Regions from separate parts of the Micromonospora sp. genome, predicted to be linked through region 1. Evidence: predicted binding sites of a transcription regulator. Region 1 holds the regulator's gene; the other holds the start of a gene.
The links. Region 1 encodes HspR, which represses chaperone genes until heat shock. Its sites were predicted from a motif close to TTGAGTNNNNNNNACTCAA; they were not measured.
Positions count from the first base shown of each region.

Region 1 (7,558 bases):
GGTGCGGTCGCTCCGGGCGGCCCGCCGGGTAGGCCACCTGACCTGCCCATCCGTTACGAAGCGAGGAAGCGAAGATGGCACGTGCGGTCGGTATCGACCTCGGCACGACGAACTCCTGCGTCAGCGTTCTCGAGGGCGGTGAGCCCACCGTCATCGCCAACGCTGAGGGCTCGCGGACGACCCCGTCGATCGTCGCGTTCGCCCGCAACGGCGAGGTGCTCGTCGGTGAGGTCGCCAAGCGCCAGGCGGTGACCAACCCGGACCGGACCATCCGCTCGGTCAAGCGGGAGATCGGCACCAACTGGACCGTCGACATCGACGGCAAGAAGTACACCCCGCAGGAGATCTCGGCCCGGACGCTGATGAAGCTCAAGCGGGACGCCGAGGCCTACCTGGGCGAGCAGATCACCGACGCGGTGATCACCGTGCCCGCCTACTTCAACGACGGCCAGCGCCAGGCCACCAAGGAGGCCGGCGAGATCGCCGGCTTCAACGTGCTGCGGATCGTCAACGAGCCGACCGCGGCGGCCCTGGCGTACGGGCTGGACAAGGGCTCCAAGGAGCAGACCGTCCTGGTCTTCGACCTCGGTGGCGGCACCTTCGACGTGTCCCTGCTGGAGCTGGCCGAGGGCGTCGTCGAGGTCAAGTCGACCAGCGGTGACAACCAGCTCGGCGGCGACGACTGGGACCAGCGCATCATCGACCACCTGGTGAAGACGTTCCGCGGCGAGCACGGCATCGACCTGGGCCAGGACAAGATGGCGCTGCAGCGGCTCCGCGAGGCGGCCGAGAAGGCCAAGATCGAGCTGTCGGCGGCCACCACCACCAACATCAACCTGCCGTACATCACCGCCGGGTCGGCCGGCCCGCTGCACCTGGACGTGACGCTCAGCCGCGCCGAGTTCCAGCGGATGACGCAGGACCTGCTGGACCGCTGCAAGGGCCCGTTCGAGCAGGCCGTGAAGGACGCCGGCATCAAGATCGCCGACGTCGACCACGTGATCCTGGTCGGCGGCTCCACCCGGATGCCGGCCGTGACCGACCTGGTCAACCAGCTCACCGGTCGCGACCCCAACAAGGGCGTCAACCCGGACGAGGTCGTCGCCGTCGGCGCGGCCCTGCAGGCCGGTGTGCTCAAGGGCGAGGTCAAGGACGTCCTGCTGCTCGACGTGACCCCGCTGAGCCTGGGCATCGAGACCAAGGGCGGCATCTTCACCAAGCTCATCGAGCGCAACACCACCATCCCGACCAAGCGCTCCGAGGTCTTCACCACGGCCGACGACAACCAGCCGTCGGTGCTGATCCAGGTGTTCCAGGGCGAGCGCGAGATCGCGGCGTACAACAAGAAGCTCGGCACCTTCGAGCTGACCGGCCTTCCGCCGGCGCCGCGCGGCGTGCCGCAGATCGAGGTCACCTTCGACATCGACGCCAACGGCATCGTCAACGTGCACGCCAAGGACCTGGGCACCGGCAAGGAACAGAAGATGACGATCACCGGCGGCTCGTCGCTGCCGAAGGACGACATCGAGCGGATGCGCCGGGACGCCGAGGAGCACGCCGACGACGACAAGCGTCGCCGGGAGGAGGCCGAGACCCGCAACGTGGCCGAGGCGCTCCAGTGGCAGACCGAGAAGTTCCTCGCCGAGAGCGGCGACAAGCTGCCCACGGAGAACCGGGAGCAGCTCAACGAGGCCCTCGGTGAGCTGCGGGGCGCGCTCGGCGGCCAGGACATCGAGAAGATCAAGGCGGCCCACGAGCGGCTCGCCCAGGTCTCCCAGCAGGCCGGTTCGCTGCTCTACTCGCAGCAGGCCGAGCAGGGGGAGCAGCCGGGCGCGGCCGGTGCGGGCGCGGGTGCCGGAGCCGGCGCGGGTGCCGCCGGGGCCGCCGGGGCCCCCAAGGCGGGCGGCCCGGACGACGTGGTCGACGCGGAGATCGTGGACGAGGACAAGAAGTGACGGTCCGCGCCACCGCACAGGGAACGAGGTAGTCGCATGACGGAGAAGCCACGAGCCGCCGACCCGGACACCTCCGGGTCGACGCCGGGTGGCTCCGCGCCCACCGACGACGGGCCGCGGGTCGTCATCCGGGACAACCGCAAGCTCGGCAAGACCGAGGAGACGCCCGCCGCCGCCGACGCCGGGGCCGACGTCCCGGCCGAGGGGCTGGTCGAGGAGTCCGAGGTGGTGGTCGACGAGATCGAGGCCGAGGCCACCGCCCTCGACGACCCGGCACCGACCGGTCCGCCGGTGGTGGACGCCCCCGCGCAGCCGGTCGACGGCAGCGCCACGGGCTCCCCGCTCGGCGCCGAGTTGGAGGCCCTCCGGGCCGAGCTGGACGAGCGGACCCGGGACCTGCAGCGGGTGTCGGCGGAGTACGCCAACTACCGCAAGCGGGTGGACCGGGACCGGGGCGTGGTCCAGGAGCAGGCGACCGGCTCGGTGCTCGCCGCGCTGCTGCCCATCCTGGACGACCTGGACCGGGCCCGGGAACACGGCGACCTGGTCGGGCCGTTCGGCACCGTGGCGGAGCAGCTCACCACGGCGCTGGGCAAGTTCGGCCTGACGCCCTTCGGCGAGCAGGGCGACCCGTTCGACCCGACCCGGCACGAGGCGGTCGCGCACCAGACCTCACCGGACGTCGACGAGCCCACCTGCGTGCAGGTGATGCGTCGGGGTTACCTGCTCGGCGAGCGGCTGCTGCGGCCGGCCATGGTCGCGGTCGCCGACCCGGAGTAGTGCACGGCCATCCGGGCGCCCCGCCCGCCTCCCGCGGTGGGCGGGGCGACCGGGCCACAACTCACGGAAGGGGGTGGACCGGTGAGTTCCAAGGACTGGATCGAGAAGGACTTCTACGCCACGTTGGGCGTGGAGAAGTCCGCCTCCTCGGACGAGATCAAGAAGTCGTACCGGAAACTGGCCCGGGAGTCGCACCCGGACCACAACCCCGGTGACCCGAAGGCCGAGGAGCGGTTCAAGGGCGTCTCCGAGGCGTACGCGGTGCTCGGCGACGACGCCAAACGCCGCGAGTACGACGAGATGCGCTCCCTGTTCGGCTCGGGCGCGTTCCGGCGGGGCGCCCGCGGCCCCGGTCAGCCCGGCGGGGTCCCGTTCGACGTCTCCGACCTGTTCGGCGGCGGCGGGGGCGGGGACAACCGGTTCGGTGGCGGCGGCTTCACCGACCTGTTCAGTTCGATCTTCTCCGGCGGTGGTGGCGCCGGCCCGACCCGGGCGCGTGGACCGGCCCGGGGCCGGGACGTGGAGGCCGAGGTCGCGCTCGACTTCGGCGACGCCGTCCGGGGCGTCACCCTGCCGTTGACGTTGCGCGCCCCCGGGGTCTGCGACACCTGCCACGGCAACGGCGCGAAGCCGGGTACCCAACCGACCGCCTGCCCGGTCTGTCACGGTGCCGGGGTGACCACCCGGGACCAGGGGTCGTTCAGCTTCTCCGAGCCGTGCCGCAACTGCCAGGGCGTCGGGACGGTCGTCGAGGAGAAGTGCCCCGAGTGCCAGGGCACCGGCGGGGTCACCAAGGCCCGCACGCTCAACGTCCGGTTCCCCGCCGGGGTGGCCGACGGCCAGCGGATCAGGCTGGCCGGGCGGGGCGAGCCGGGGCAGCGCGGTGGGCCGGCGGGTGACCTGTTCGTGCAGGTGAAGGTCCGCCCGGACGACCTGTTCGGGCGTACCGGTGACGATCTGACGCTGGCCGTGCCGATCACCTTCGCCGAGGCGGTGCTCGGCACCGACCTGCGGGTACCCACGCTGGACGGCGCGGTGACCCTGCGCGTCCCGCCGGGCACCCCGTCCGGGCGGGTGCTGCGGGCCCGGGGCAAGGGTGTCGTACGACGGGACGGGCGGGCCGGCGACCTGCTGGTCACGCTGGATGTGGTGGTGCCGGCGACGGTGTCGGACGAGGCGCGGGCGGCGCTGGAGTCGTTCGCCGGGGCGACGCCGCCGGCCGCCCGGGAACATCTCGACGCGCGGGTGCGTCGGGTCGGTTGACCGGTGGACGGGTGCGGAGGTGAGTGGGATGTCGGACGGGTTCGTCGGTTCGGGTGACCCTGCCTACGAGGCCAAGGTGCTGATGATCTCGGTTGCGGCACGGATGGCGGGCATGCACCCGCAGACGCTGCGCCAGTACGACCGGCTCGGCCTGGTGCAGGCCGGTCGGGCGGCCGGTGGCGGGCGACGCTACAGCGTGCGGGACGTCGTCCTGCTGCGCGAGGTGCAGCGGCTCAGCCAGGACGAGGGCGTCAACCTGGCCGGGGTGAAGCGGATCATCGGGCTGGAACGCCTGGTGGAGCAGGCCCAGCAGCGGGTGGCCCGGCTGGAGGCGGAGCTGGACGCCGCGTACCGGCGGATCGCCGAGCTGGAGACGCTGGCCAGCGGCTTCTCCCGGGGCGACCTGGTGCCGACCAGCCGCACCTCGACGGCGCTGGTGGTCTGGCGTCCCCGCCGCACCGGCCCGACATGATCGACACTTCCGGGCGGGTGCTCCGGTGCCCTCGCCGTACCCGACCGGCATGATCAACACTTCTGGGCGCGAATAGCGGCATCCCCTCGACGGGATGCCGCTATTCGGCGTATCTGGAGTGAATCTCCCCGAGGCGGGACGCTGACCGGCGGGGTTCAGGCATTCCCCCGCCGGGAGCAGGGCTGTCCCGTTAACCTGTGAATCAGGCGCAAGCGGACCAATCCGGACTCCGACAACGGGGGGAACCGTGGCGGAATCGGCGAAGAAGGTGGCCCGGCAGGCGGAGGAGCGGCTCGACCAGGTGGCCGAGAACGTCCGGGAGAAGTTCGACCGGGTCACCCGGGGCACCTTCTCCGACACCGTGAAGGACGGCAGGTTTGCCGACCGGAACGCCCGCAGGGCGAACCGGGGGCAGGCCGAGCCGAAACGCGGCGACCAGGGCGGATCGCAACGCTGACGATCCGCCGACGTGCGGGCCGGGACCCACGGGGGGTCCCGGCCCGTTCGCCGTCCGGGCGTGGTGGGGCGGCTCCGGCCCGACCGACGTGATGGGGCGGCTCCGGCCCGACCGAAATGGTGGGGCGGCTCCGGCCCGACCGCGACGTCAGCCGAGGCGGCGGTTGTCCCGGACCAGGCCGCCCTCGCACCAGTCGTGGTAGGTGAAGAGTTCCTGCCGGGCCAGCAGCATCCGGCTGTTGTGCGCCCAGTTGCGCACCAACTCGTCGCCGTCGCGCTCGGCCTGCTCCACCAGCTTGCGGAACCGACGCCGGGGGTGGGCGCGGAACTTCGTCCGGATGCCGTCGGCGGCGTAGATGTAGAGGCAGTGCAGGGCGAAACGGCGGGCCGGGCAGGCCGGGTCCCGGGCCAGCTCGAAGAGGGTGAGCACCAGGTGGTCACCCGCCACCAGCAGGTCCCAGTCCTGGGGCAGCGAGGTCAACGGCACCGAGTCGGGTTGGTACGCCCAGGCCCGCAACTCCGCCGGTGACGGGTCGACGGGGTTGGCGAAGCCGCGGAACGTCGGACCGTGCGCGCTCACCCGGCAACCTTCCCGCTCACGCCCGCGGGATGCCTCCGTCCGCCCGCGAGACCCTGGCCTGCTGGGGCGCAACGCTAGCCGCCGTCACCCGGCCGGCGGAAGACCTGCCGGGAAGCAATTCGGCAACGGATGCCCTGGCCAGGCCGACCCGCGCGGTCGACCTGGCCAGGCGAAACTCAGTCCGTGGCCGGTACCGGCCGGGCCTGGCGGGCGGCGATCCTCCGCCGCACCCGCTGCTTGAACCAGTGCATGTCGGGCAGCCGGGCGAGCATCGGACCGGTGATCACGGTGATCAGCACGTACGCCGTGGCGAGCGCGGCCAGCTTGGGTTCGACGGTGCCGGCGGCGACCGCGAGACCGGCGATGACGATGGAGAACTCACCGCGGGGCATCAGGGCGAAACCGGCCCGCCACCGGCCGGGCTCGGCGATCCCGGCCCGGCGGGCCGCCAGGTAGCCGGTGACCAGCTTCGTCCCCATGGTGACCACGGCCAGCGCGATCGCGGGCAGCAGCACCGGCGGCATGTCCCGGGGGTCGGTGACCAGGCCGAAGAAGACGAAGAAGACGGCGGCGAAGAGGTCCCGCAGCGGGGAGAGCAGTTCGGTGGCGTGGTGCGCCACCGGCCCGGACAGGGCGATGCCGACCAGGAACGCCCCGACGGCGGCGGAGACCTGGAGCCGGGCGGCGATCCCGGCGACCAGCAGGGTCAGGCCGAGCACCCCGAGCAGCAGCGCCTCCGGGTCCTTCGCCGACAGGGCGGCGGAGATCAGGTGACCGAAGCGGATGGCGACGACCAGCACGACCACCACGGTGAGCACCGCGATGCCCAGCGCTATGCCGCCCTTGACCAGGCCAACGCCGGCCAGCAGCGCGGTCACCAGCGGCAGGTAGAGCGCCATCGCCAGGTCCTCGATGACCAGCACGGACAGGATGACCGGGGTTTCCCGGTTACCGACCCGGCCGAGGTCGCCGAGCACCTTGGCGATCACCCCGGAGGACGAGATCCAGGTGATGCCGCCGAGCACCACGGCCGCCACCCAGCCCCAACCGAGCAGCAGCGCGAAGCCGAACCCGGGCAGGGCGTTGAGGACCGCGTCGATCAGGCCGGCCGGCGCCGCCGAGCGCAGGTTGCCGACCAGCTCGTTGGCGCTGTATTCCAGGCCGAGCATGACCAGCAGCAGGATGACGCCGATCTCGGCGCCGACGGCGAAGAACTCCTCGCTGGCGGCCAGCGGCAGCAGACCGCCGTGGCCGAACGCGAGGCCGGCGAGCAGGTAGAGCGGGATGGGGGAGACGCCGAACCGGCGGCTGAGCCGACCGAGCAGCCCGAGCAGCAGGAGGAGAGCGCCGACCTCGACCAGTAGGGTTGTGGTTTCGTGCATCCGCCTCAGCCGTCCGGGTCACTGTCGGCGAGGATGGCGGTCACCCCGTCGAGACCCTGCCGGGTGCCGACCACGACCACCACGTCACCGGCCGCGAAGCGGAAGGTGGGATCGGGCGAGACGTTGACCTCGCCCTGCCGGAGCACCGCCACGATCGAGGCGCTGGTACGGGTGCGTGCCTTGGTGTCACCGAGCCGCTTGTTGACGTACTTCGACCCGGCCGGGATGGCGATCTGCTCGGTGAGCAGCCCGGCCGCCTGCTCGCGCAGGCCGGAGAGCTGACCCAGCATCAGCGACGCGCCGAGGATGTCGGCGAGCGCCTCGGCCTCGTCGTCGGTCAGCGGGATGTCGTGCTGACAGGAGTCGGGATCGTCCGGGTCGTAGAGGACCAGGTCGCGGCGGCCATTGCGGTGGGAGACCACACCGAGCCGGCGGCCGGACTCCGTCATCAGGTCATGACGGACGCCGATTCCCGGTAGGGCGGTCTGTTCGACTCGTACTCGCACGGACGAGAGGTTATACCCTGCCCTCCACCTCGGCCCGACGGATGTCTGCCCTGCTCGCGAGCGTGCCACCCCCGCCACCGCCCGTGTCCACCCACCCCCCGACGGGTCACACCCCTCACCGCGCCGCCCGCCCCGCCCGGTCACCGCGCCGCACCCACCGCACC
Region 1 is NZ_JBMDWU010000053.1:3,281-10,838, reverse strand. It holds gene dnaK (molecular chaperone DnaK) at 75-1,955, shown strand; gene grpE (nucleotide exchange factor GrpE) at 1,992-2,735, shown strand; gene dnaJ (molecular chaperone DnaJ) at 2,817-3,998, shown strand; gene ACOJTC_RS02360 (heat shock protein transcriptional repressor HspR) at 4,027-4,470, shown strand; gene ACOJTC_RS02355 (hypothetical protein) at 4,718-4,927, shown strand; gene ACOJTC_RS02350 (hypothetical protein) at 5,075-5,506, opposite strand; gene ACOJTC_RS02345 (cation:proton antiporter) at 5,683-6,888, opposite strand; gene ACOJTC_RS02340 (cation:proton antiporter regulatory subunit) at 6,894-7,394, opposite strand.

Region 2 (7,558 bases), on a different contig from region 1:
GGTAGGTGACCAGCACCGGAACCCCGGCCGCGGTGAGCGCGTCCGCGTCGGCGCGGCGGTTCTCCTCCACGTTGAGCAGCACCAGGTCCGGCCGCAGCGCCCGGACCCGGTCCAGGTCGGGGTACTTGCTGCCGCCGACCCGGGCCACGTCCAACCCCGCCGGGTGTATGCACCAGTCGGTCGCGCCGACCAGCAGCTCCGGCGCGGTCACCGCCACCGCCTCGGTCAGCGACGGCACCAACGAGACCACCCGCACGTCGTCGTCCTCCCGTCCTCAGTGGGCGGCGCTGGCGACGGTCTCCCGGGCCACCGTCGCCACCGGGACACCCTCCCGGGCCGCCCAGTCGACGGCGTGCCGCACCTCGGCCACCGGCAACGGCCGCCGGTCGGTCACGGTGACCGCCGTGTGCACCGCGAAGGACACGAACGGGTACGACCGGGCCAGCCCGGCCACGCAGTCGTGCACCTGACCGGCCACCGCCAACGCCTCGTCGCGGGTCAACGCCGGCAGTACCAGCAGGTACTCGTCGGCGGTGAGGCGGACGGCCCGGTCGACCGGGCGCAGCGGGGCGGTCAGCGCGGCGATCACGGCCTGCGCCTCGCGGGCGGCGCTGCGTCGCCCGAACCGTTCCGGGGCGCCGGCCGGCTCACCGACGCGCACCCCGATCAGGGCCACCGGCAGGGTGCCGGCGGCGGTCACCCCGTCCATCCCGGTCCAGTGGCGCAGTGCCGGCTCGTCCACCAGCCCCGGCGGGCCGTCCACCGGCTCGGCGTGCCGGCCCGGCCCGCCACGGTGGGCGCGTTCTGCCCGGTCGGCCATCAGCCGCAACGCCGCCTCGGCCCGGCTCTCCCCGGGGGTCGCCGGTAGGTCCCGGACCCGGTGCAGCACCTGGTCGATCGTGGTCAGCGCGACCGGGGGGAGCCGGTCGCCGAGCTGGGTGCGCAGCCGGATCACCTCGTGCAGCGCCTCGTCGCGGCGGAAGCCCCAGCGGCCGGCGAAGAGCCGCCCCTGTTCCAGGGTGTCGGCCGGCACCGCCTCCCGGCGGTCCCGGGCCACCAGGCTCGCCCCGAACCGGGGGGTCAGCGCCACCACGCTCCACTCGCGGGCCAGTTCCTCGGTGTCGTCGAGCGTCACCGGGTACACCCCGGCGGGCAGCTCCGGCGGTGTCTGCCCGACCGACCCGACCACGGTGACCGTCGCGCCGGCCGCGATCCGGGCGTAGCGTTCCCGCTCCCGCAGGAAGTACGGCATCCGCTGGAACAGGGCGATCACCACCAGCGGGCCGTCCTCGGCGGTGGCCAGCGCCGACCGCTCGATGGCGTGGGAGACCGTGACGAGACTCCGCTTGGTCAACAGTTCCGGGGCCGGTCCGTCGTGCAGCACCCCGTGAGCGTAGAGATCGCGCCCGGGGCGCACCAACCGCCTGGTGCCGCGTCCGTCGCCCGAACCGGCGGGGCGGAGATCGCCCTCGACGTCCTAGACTCGGCCGGTCACTTTCGCCTGCCACGGACGGACCGACCCGACGATGACGCGTACCGCCACCGACGACGACGCCCGGCTGCGGCCGGTCCCGTCCGGTGCCGCGCCGCTGTTCGTCCGGGCCGGCCAGGCCGTGTACGCCGCCCGTCGGCTCGGTGACCTGGTGACACGGCGGCCGGCCGGGGTCACCGGGCACCAGTGGAGTTCCGCCCTGCGCGAGGAGTTCGACCACGTCGTCTGCGCGGCCGACACCGGTGTGCCGCTGTTCGCCCTGACCGTCGGCCCGACCGCGCCCCCGGGTTCGGCCGGGCAGCGGGCCGGGCGGATGGCCGCCGCGGTGTGCGCCGCCGTGGGCCTGCCGGTGCTGCGGATCGGCTCGCCGACGCTGCGGGCCGCCGGGCACGGCCGGCGCATCGTCACGTACGTCATCGACGCGCGCGCCTATGCCGCCGGGGCCGCACCGGACGGGTCGGACGACGCCCCGGTGGGTTTCCGGGACATCGTCGGCCGGCTACCGGACGGGCGAACCGGGCCGGTCAACGACCTCGGCTCGTTGTCCCGGGCGGCGGCCGTCGAGGCGTACGTGTCGCGGCGGCTCAGCGATCCGATCGTGCGGGGCTTGCACGTGTTGTGGCGCGACGGGACGGCCGAGGGGTGGAGCTGGGTCGAGGTGCGTCCCGGCCGGTGCCTGGTGGAGCGGGTCACGGTGCACGAGGCGCGGCTGCGCTGCGGGGTGGACCCGGGCCGGCTGGCCGAGGATCTCGCGGCGGTGGCGGTGGGCGAACGGCTCGCCGGGGCGGACAACGCGGAACCGGTCCTGCTCGACCGGGACGAGCTGCGCCGGCAGATCCGCGCCCTGCGGGACCGGCGCGACGAGTTGGGCGCCCCGTTCGCGTTCGAGCACCTCTGCGTGGACTGACCGCCACCGAAACGACCTGCCGCCGAACGACCCGCCGTCATTTTCCGGCGACGGTTGGTGACATTGCGGCCCGCCCGGAAATCGGTCCGGGATTCCTCGATCCGCGTTGAACCTTCGCCGATGCGGGCCCGTACCTAAGCGGGAATGGACAGGATCTTCCCAGCCGCGCCACCCGACGCGGCGGACGGTGCGGAAAGGCATCGTCGGCCATCGACGTGCGACCGGAACGTCGCAGCGTCTCCGGCGGGGGTGACCGACCCGGAAAGGGTCTCCTCGTCGGGGGCGCGAGTCAGGTACCGGATCGAGAAGGAGAGCAATTCGATGCGCAGGTCCACAGGGGCACGCCGGTCTTCCGGTAACGCGCGGAGCAAGCGGCTGCTGGCGGCGGTCGGTGCGCTCGTCGTCTTCGGCGGTATCGCCGCCGTCACCCAGATCTCCTCGGCCGGGGACAAGCCGAGGCAGCAGACCCGCAACGTCTCGTCGGCCTGCGTCGCACCGAGCCCCGGTGCCACCTCGCCGAGCGGGCGCGGCAGCACCACCCAGACGTGGCAGAACGGCAGATGGGTCCGCAACCACTGGGGTGACGGGCAGATGTCCGTCGCCGAGTGCCAGGCCGTCAAGGCCGGCAACGCGCCGGTGACCACGCTGGCCTCGACGGTGGCCTGCCCGGAGGTCACCCCCCGGCTGCCGCAGATCCCGGCCCAGGCCAAGGCCGAGGTGGACAAGGAACTCGCCCTGCTCAAGACCCAGATCGACGACGCCAACAAGCGGTTGGCGGCCGAGGGGCGCAACGGCAAGGCGTTCATCGACAACGCCATCCTCGGCCCGCTGGCCGACAAGCGCCGGTCGGCGCTGAACCGGATCGCCACCGCGATCGGCCGCTTCGCCCAGCGCCCGCAGGGCCTGGAGCAGCTCGCCGGCTGCCAGGTGGCGGCCAACAACGGCGGCAACAACGGTGGTCAGAACGGCAATAACGGCGGCCAGAACGGCAACAACGGGAACAACGGCGGCCAGAACGGCAACAACGGCAACAACGGCGGCCAGAACAACAACGGCGGTAACAACGGCAACAACGGCAACGCGCTGGGCGTGCTGGCCAAGGACTGCGCCAACAGCCGGTTGCAGGCGCACGACGGCTTCCAGAACGGCAACCGGTGCGTCAGCACCGCGTTCGGCGAGGTGGGCGCGGCGGCCAACAACCCGTCGCTGCTGATCACCCAGTTCCCCAACCAGGTGCAGCGCAACCAGGCGTTCACCCTGAAGGTCTCCACCCGCAACCTGGTCCGTGACCGGTTCCTGGCGGCCGGCCAGGGCGGCTACTACCTGGAGAGTTCGGTGCTCAACGGTCAGGGCCTGACCCGCGGTCACTTCCACACCGCCTGCCGGATGCTCCAGAACACCAACCAGGCGCCCTCGAACCCGCAGGACGTGCCGGCGTTCTTCGTCGCCACCGAGGACGGCAAGGGCGGCAACCAGGCCGACGACGTGACCATCCAGATCCCGGGCCTGCCGCAGTCGGGTACGGCGCAGTGCGCGGTCTGGGCCGGCGACGGCTCGCACCGGGTGCCGATGATGGAGCGGGCCAACCAGACCCCCGCCTTCGACGTGGTGCGCATCCGGGTCAACTGACCCGACCGGCAACGACTGCGGGCCACCCCGGGACTTCCCGGGGTGGCCCGCAGTCGTTGCGTGCCCGCCCCGGGTGCGTGCGGCGGGCGGACAGCGTACCGGCGGATGTTTTCGGTGCGGGGTCGTCGGATGGACATTGTGGACACGGCAAAAACGCCGGGGTCACGCTGATATCCCAGCGTGACCCCGGCGTGCCCGTTCGTGAACCGGCCCGCTGTCAGCGGTTCTTCCACGCCTCCACGACCGAGACCGGGATGCGCCCGCGCTCGGAGATTTCGTGTCCGTTCTTGGTCGCCCATTCCCGGATGGCGCGGTTCTGCTCGCGATCCATTCCCGAGACGCCGGGCCGGGCGGGGCGCCGGGCGGGGCGACCGGCCTCGACGGCGCCTCGGCCCATTCGACGGCCAGCGGTGATGTAGGCGTCGAGCGCCTTGCGCAGCACCCCCGCGTTCTCGTCGGAGAGGTCGATGGTGTACGCCGCCCCATCCAGGCTGAACTCGACGGTCCGATCGGCCTTTCCGCCGTCGAGGTCGTCGGTCAGAACGGTGATTACTTTCCTTGCCATCGCCATTACTCCCTGTGGTGATCGGGGTGTGCTAAGAGTTTGACGTATCTGACGGCAAATCCGCAACAATATGCCTCCCTTTCATTTGGCGGGTCGCGCCAATCCTGGGAAATCCGGGTGCGGCCAATGCTGGCCGGCGGTGGCGGTACGGCTGGGATGTGTCCTGAGTCACACGTCGGAACATGGGGCACGGTTTGTGACTTGAGTGAGACACGCTCAACCTCAAGTGATGGCAGGTGCTCGATGGCAACCCTTCCGGTACTTCCCCTGACCGACGTCGTCCTGCTGCCCGGCATGGTCATCCCGGTGACCCTCGACCCGACCACCCAGGCCGCCGTCGACGCCGCCCGGGCCAGCGGCGACAAGACCCTGCTCGCCGTCCCCCGCATCGACGGCGAGTACGGCCCCGTCGGCACGATCGCCACCATCGAGAAGGTGGGCCGCCTTCCCGACGGTGAGCCCGCCGCCGTGGTGCGTGGCCTCGCCCGCGCCCGGATCGGCTCCGGCGTCCCCGGACCCGGCGCGGCCCTCTGGGTGGAGGCCACCCGGCTCGACGAACCCGCCCCCGCCGGCCGCGCCCGTGACCTGGCCCGCGAGTACCGCGCCCTGATGACCTCCGTGCTCCAGCAGCGGGGCGCCTGGCAGGTCATCGACGCGATGGAGCGGATGACCGACCTGTCCGAACTCGCCGACGCGGCCGGTTACGCGCCCTGGCTCAGCCTGGCGCAGAAGACCGAACTGCTCGCCGCCCAGGACGTCACCGCCCGGCTGGAACTGCTCGTCGGCTGGGTGAAGGACCACCTGGCCGAGCAGGAGGTCACCGAGCAGATCAACAGCGACGTCCGGGAGGGGCTGGAGAAGTCCCAACGGGAGTTCCTGCTCCGCCAGCAGCTCGCCGCGATCCGCAAGGAACTCGGCGAGGACGAGCCGGACGGCTCCGCCGACTACCGCTCCCGGGTGGAGTCCGCCGACCTGCCGGACAAGGTCCGCGAGGCGGCGCTGCGCGAGGTCGGCAAGCTGGAGCGGGCCAGCGACGCCTCACCCGAGGCGGGCTGGATCCGCACCTGGCTGGACACGGTGCTGGAGATGCCGTGGAGCACGCGTACCGAGGACAACACCGACCTGACGGCGGCGCGGGCGGTGCTCGACGCCGACCACGCCGGCCTGGCCGACGTCAAGGACCGCATCCTGGAATACCTGGCGGTGCGCAACCGGCGTGCCGAGCGCAACCGCGGGGTGGTCGGTGGCCGCGGCTCCGGCGCGGTGCTCGCCCTCGCGTGCCCGCCCGGGGGCGGCAAGTCCAGCCTCGGCGAGTCGGTCGCCCGGGCGCTGGGCCGCAACTTCGTCCGGGTCTCCCTCGGCGGCGTCCGTGACGAGGCCGAGATCCGCGGCCACCGGCGCACCTACGTCGGCGCGCTGCCCGGCCGGATCGTCCGCGCGCTGCGCGAGGCCGGCTCGATGAACCCGGTGGTGCTCCTCGACGAGGTCGACAAGCTCGCCGCCGGGTACGCCGGGGACCCGGCCGCCGCCCTGCTGGAGGTGCTCGACCCGGCCCAGAACCACACCTTCCGCGACCACTACCTCGAAGTCGACCTCGATCTGTCCGACGTGCTCTTCCTGGCCACCGCCAACGTGGTGGAGACCATCCCCGGCCCGTTGCTGGACCGGATGGAACTGGTCACCCTGGACGGGTACACCGAGGACGAGAAGGTCGCCATCGCCCGCGACCACCTGCTGCCCCGGCAGCTCCAGCGGGCCGGCCTGACCGCCGACGAGGTGACCGTCACCGACGAGGTGCTGGCGTTGATCGCCGGTGAGTACACCCGCGAGGCGGGTGTCCGGCAGCTCGAACGGGCCCTGGCGAAGATCCTGCGCAAGGTCGCCGTGGCCCTGGCCACCGACCCGACCCCGGTCCGGGTCGACACCGACACCCTGGCCCGCTACCTGGGCCGGCCGAAGTTCACCCCGGAATCGGCCGAGCGCACGGCGGTGCCCGGCGTGGCCACCGGCCTGGCCGTCACCGGCGCCGGCGGCGACGTGCTCTTCATCGAGGCCACCAGCATGGACGGTGAGCCGGGGCTGACCCTCACCGGGCAGCTCGGTGACGTGATGAAGGAGTCCGCCCACATCGCGCTGTCCTACCTGCGCGCCAACGGGCGGCGCTACGGCCTCGACCCGAACGTCCTGGCCGGACGCCGGATCCACCTGCACGTGCCGGCCGGTGCGGTGCCCAAGGACGGCCCGAGCGCCGGCATCACCATGGTCACCGCGCTGGCGTCCCTGGTGACCGGCCGACCGGTCCGGCCCGAGTTCGGGATGACCGGTGAGGTGACACTGTCCGGCCGGGTACTGCCCATCGGCGGGGTGAAGCAGAAGCTGCTCGCCGCGCACCGGGCCGGCCTGACCGAGGTGATCATCCCGGCCCGTAACGAGCCCGACCTCGACGACCTGCCCACCGAGGTGCGCGAGGCGCTGACCGTGCACACCCTGGCCGACGTGGCCGACGTGCTCGCCCTGGCGTTGCGCCCGGCCGAGATCGACGCGGACACGCTCGGCGGTCGACCGGTCGGCGCCGCCTGACCGGAACCCACCCACGGCCCCCGACGTCGCGCCCGGCGTCGGGGGCCGCTGCGGCCCCGTAATCTGGACCCCTCCCGTTTCCCGCGTCCGCCACCGCCCGGTGGCACCCCCGGAGGCGACCACCCGTGAACATGTTCCTGTGGATCGTGCAGATCCTGCTCGCCGCGCTCTTCGCCGGCGCGGGACTGACCAAACTCATCCAGCCCAAGGAGAAGCTGCTCGACCGGATGGCCTGGGTGCGGAACACCCCGCCGCTGCAGGTCAAGGCGCTCGGCGCGGCCGAGGTGCTGGCCGCGCTGGGGCTGGTCCTGCCCGGCCTCACCGGCATCGCCACGGTGCTCACCCCGCTGGCCGCCGTCGGGCTGGTCATCGTGATGGTCGGCGC
Region 2 is NZ_JBMDWU010000046.1:2,738-10,295, forward strand. It holds gene ACOJTC_RS01855 (helical backbone metal receptor) at 1-256, opposite strand, end outside; gene ACOJTC_RS01860 (DICT sensory domain-containing protein) at 275-1,384, opposite strand; gene ACOJTC_RS01865 (hypothetical protein) at 1,527-2,399, shown strand; gene ACOJTC_RS01870 (hypothetical protein) at 2,721-4,028, shown strand; gene ACOJTC_RS01875 (histone-like nucleoid-structuring protein Lsr2) at 4,246-4,593, opposite strand; gene lon (endopeptidase La) at 4,837-7,173, shown strand; gene ACOJTC_RS01885 (DoxX family protein) at 7,305-7,558, shown strand, end outside.
Region 2: the regulator HspR is predicted to act here: its motif matches at 4,795-4,813, upstream of lon (endopeptidase La).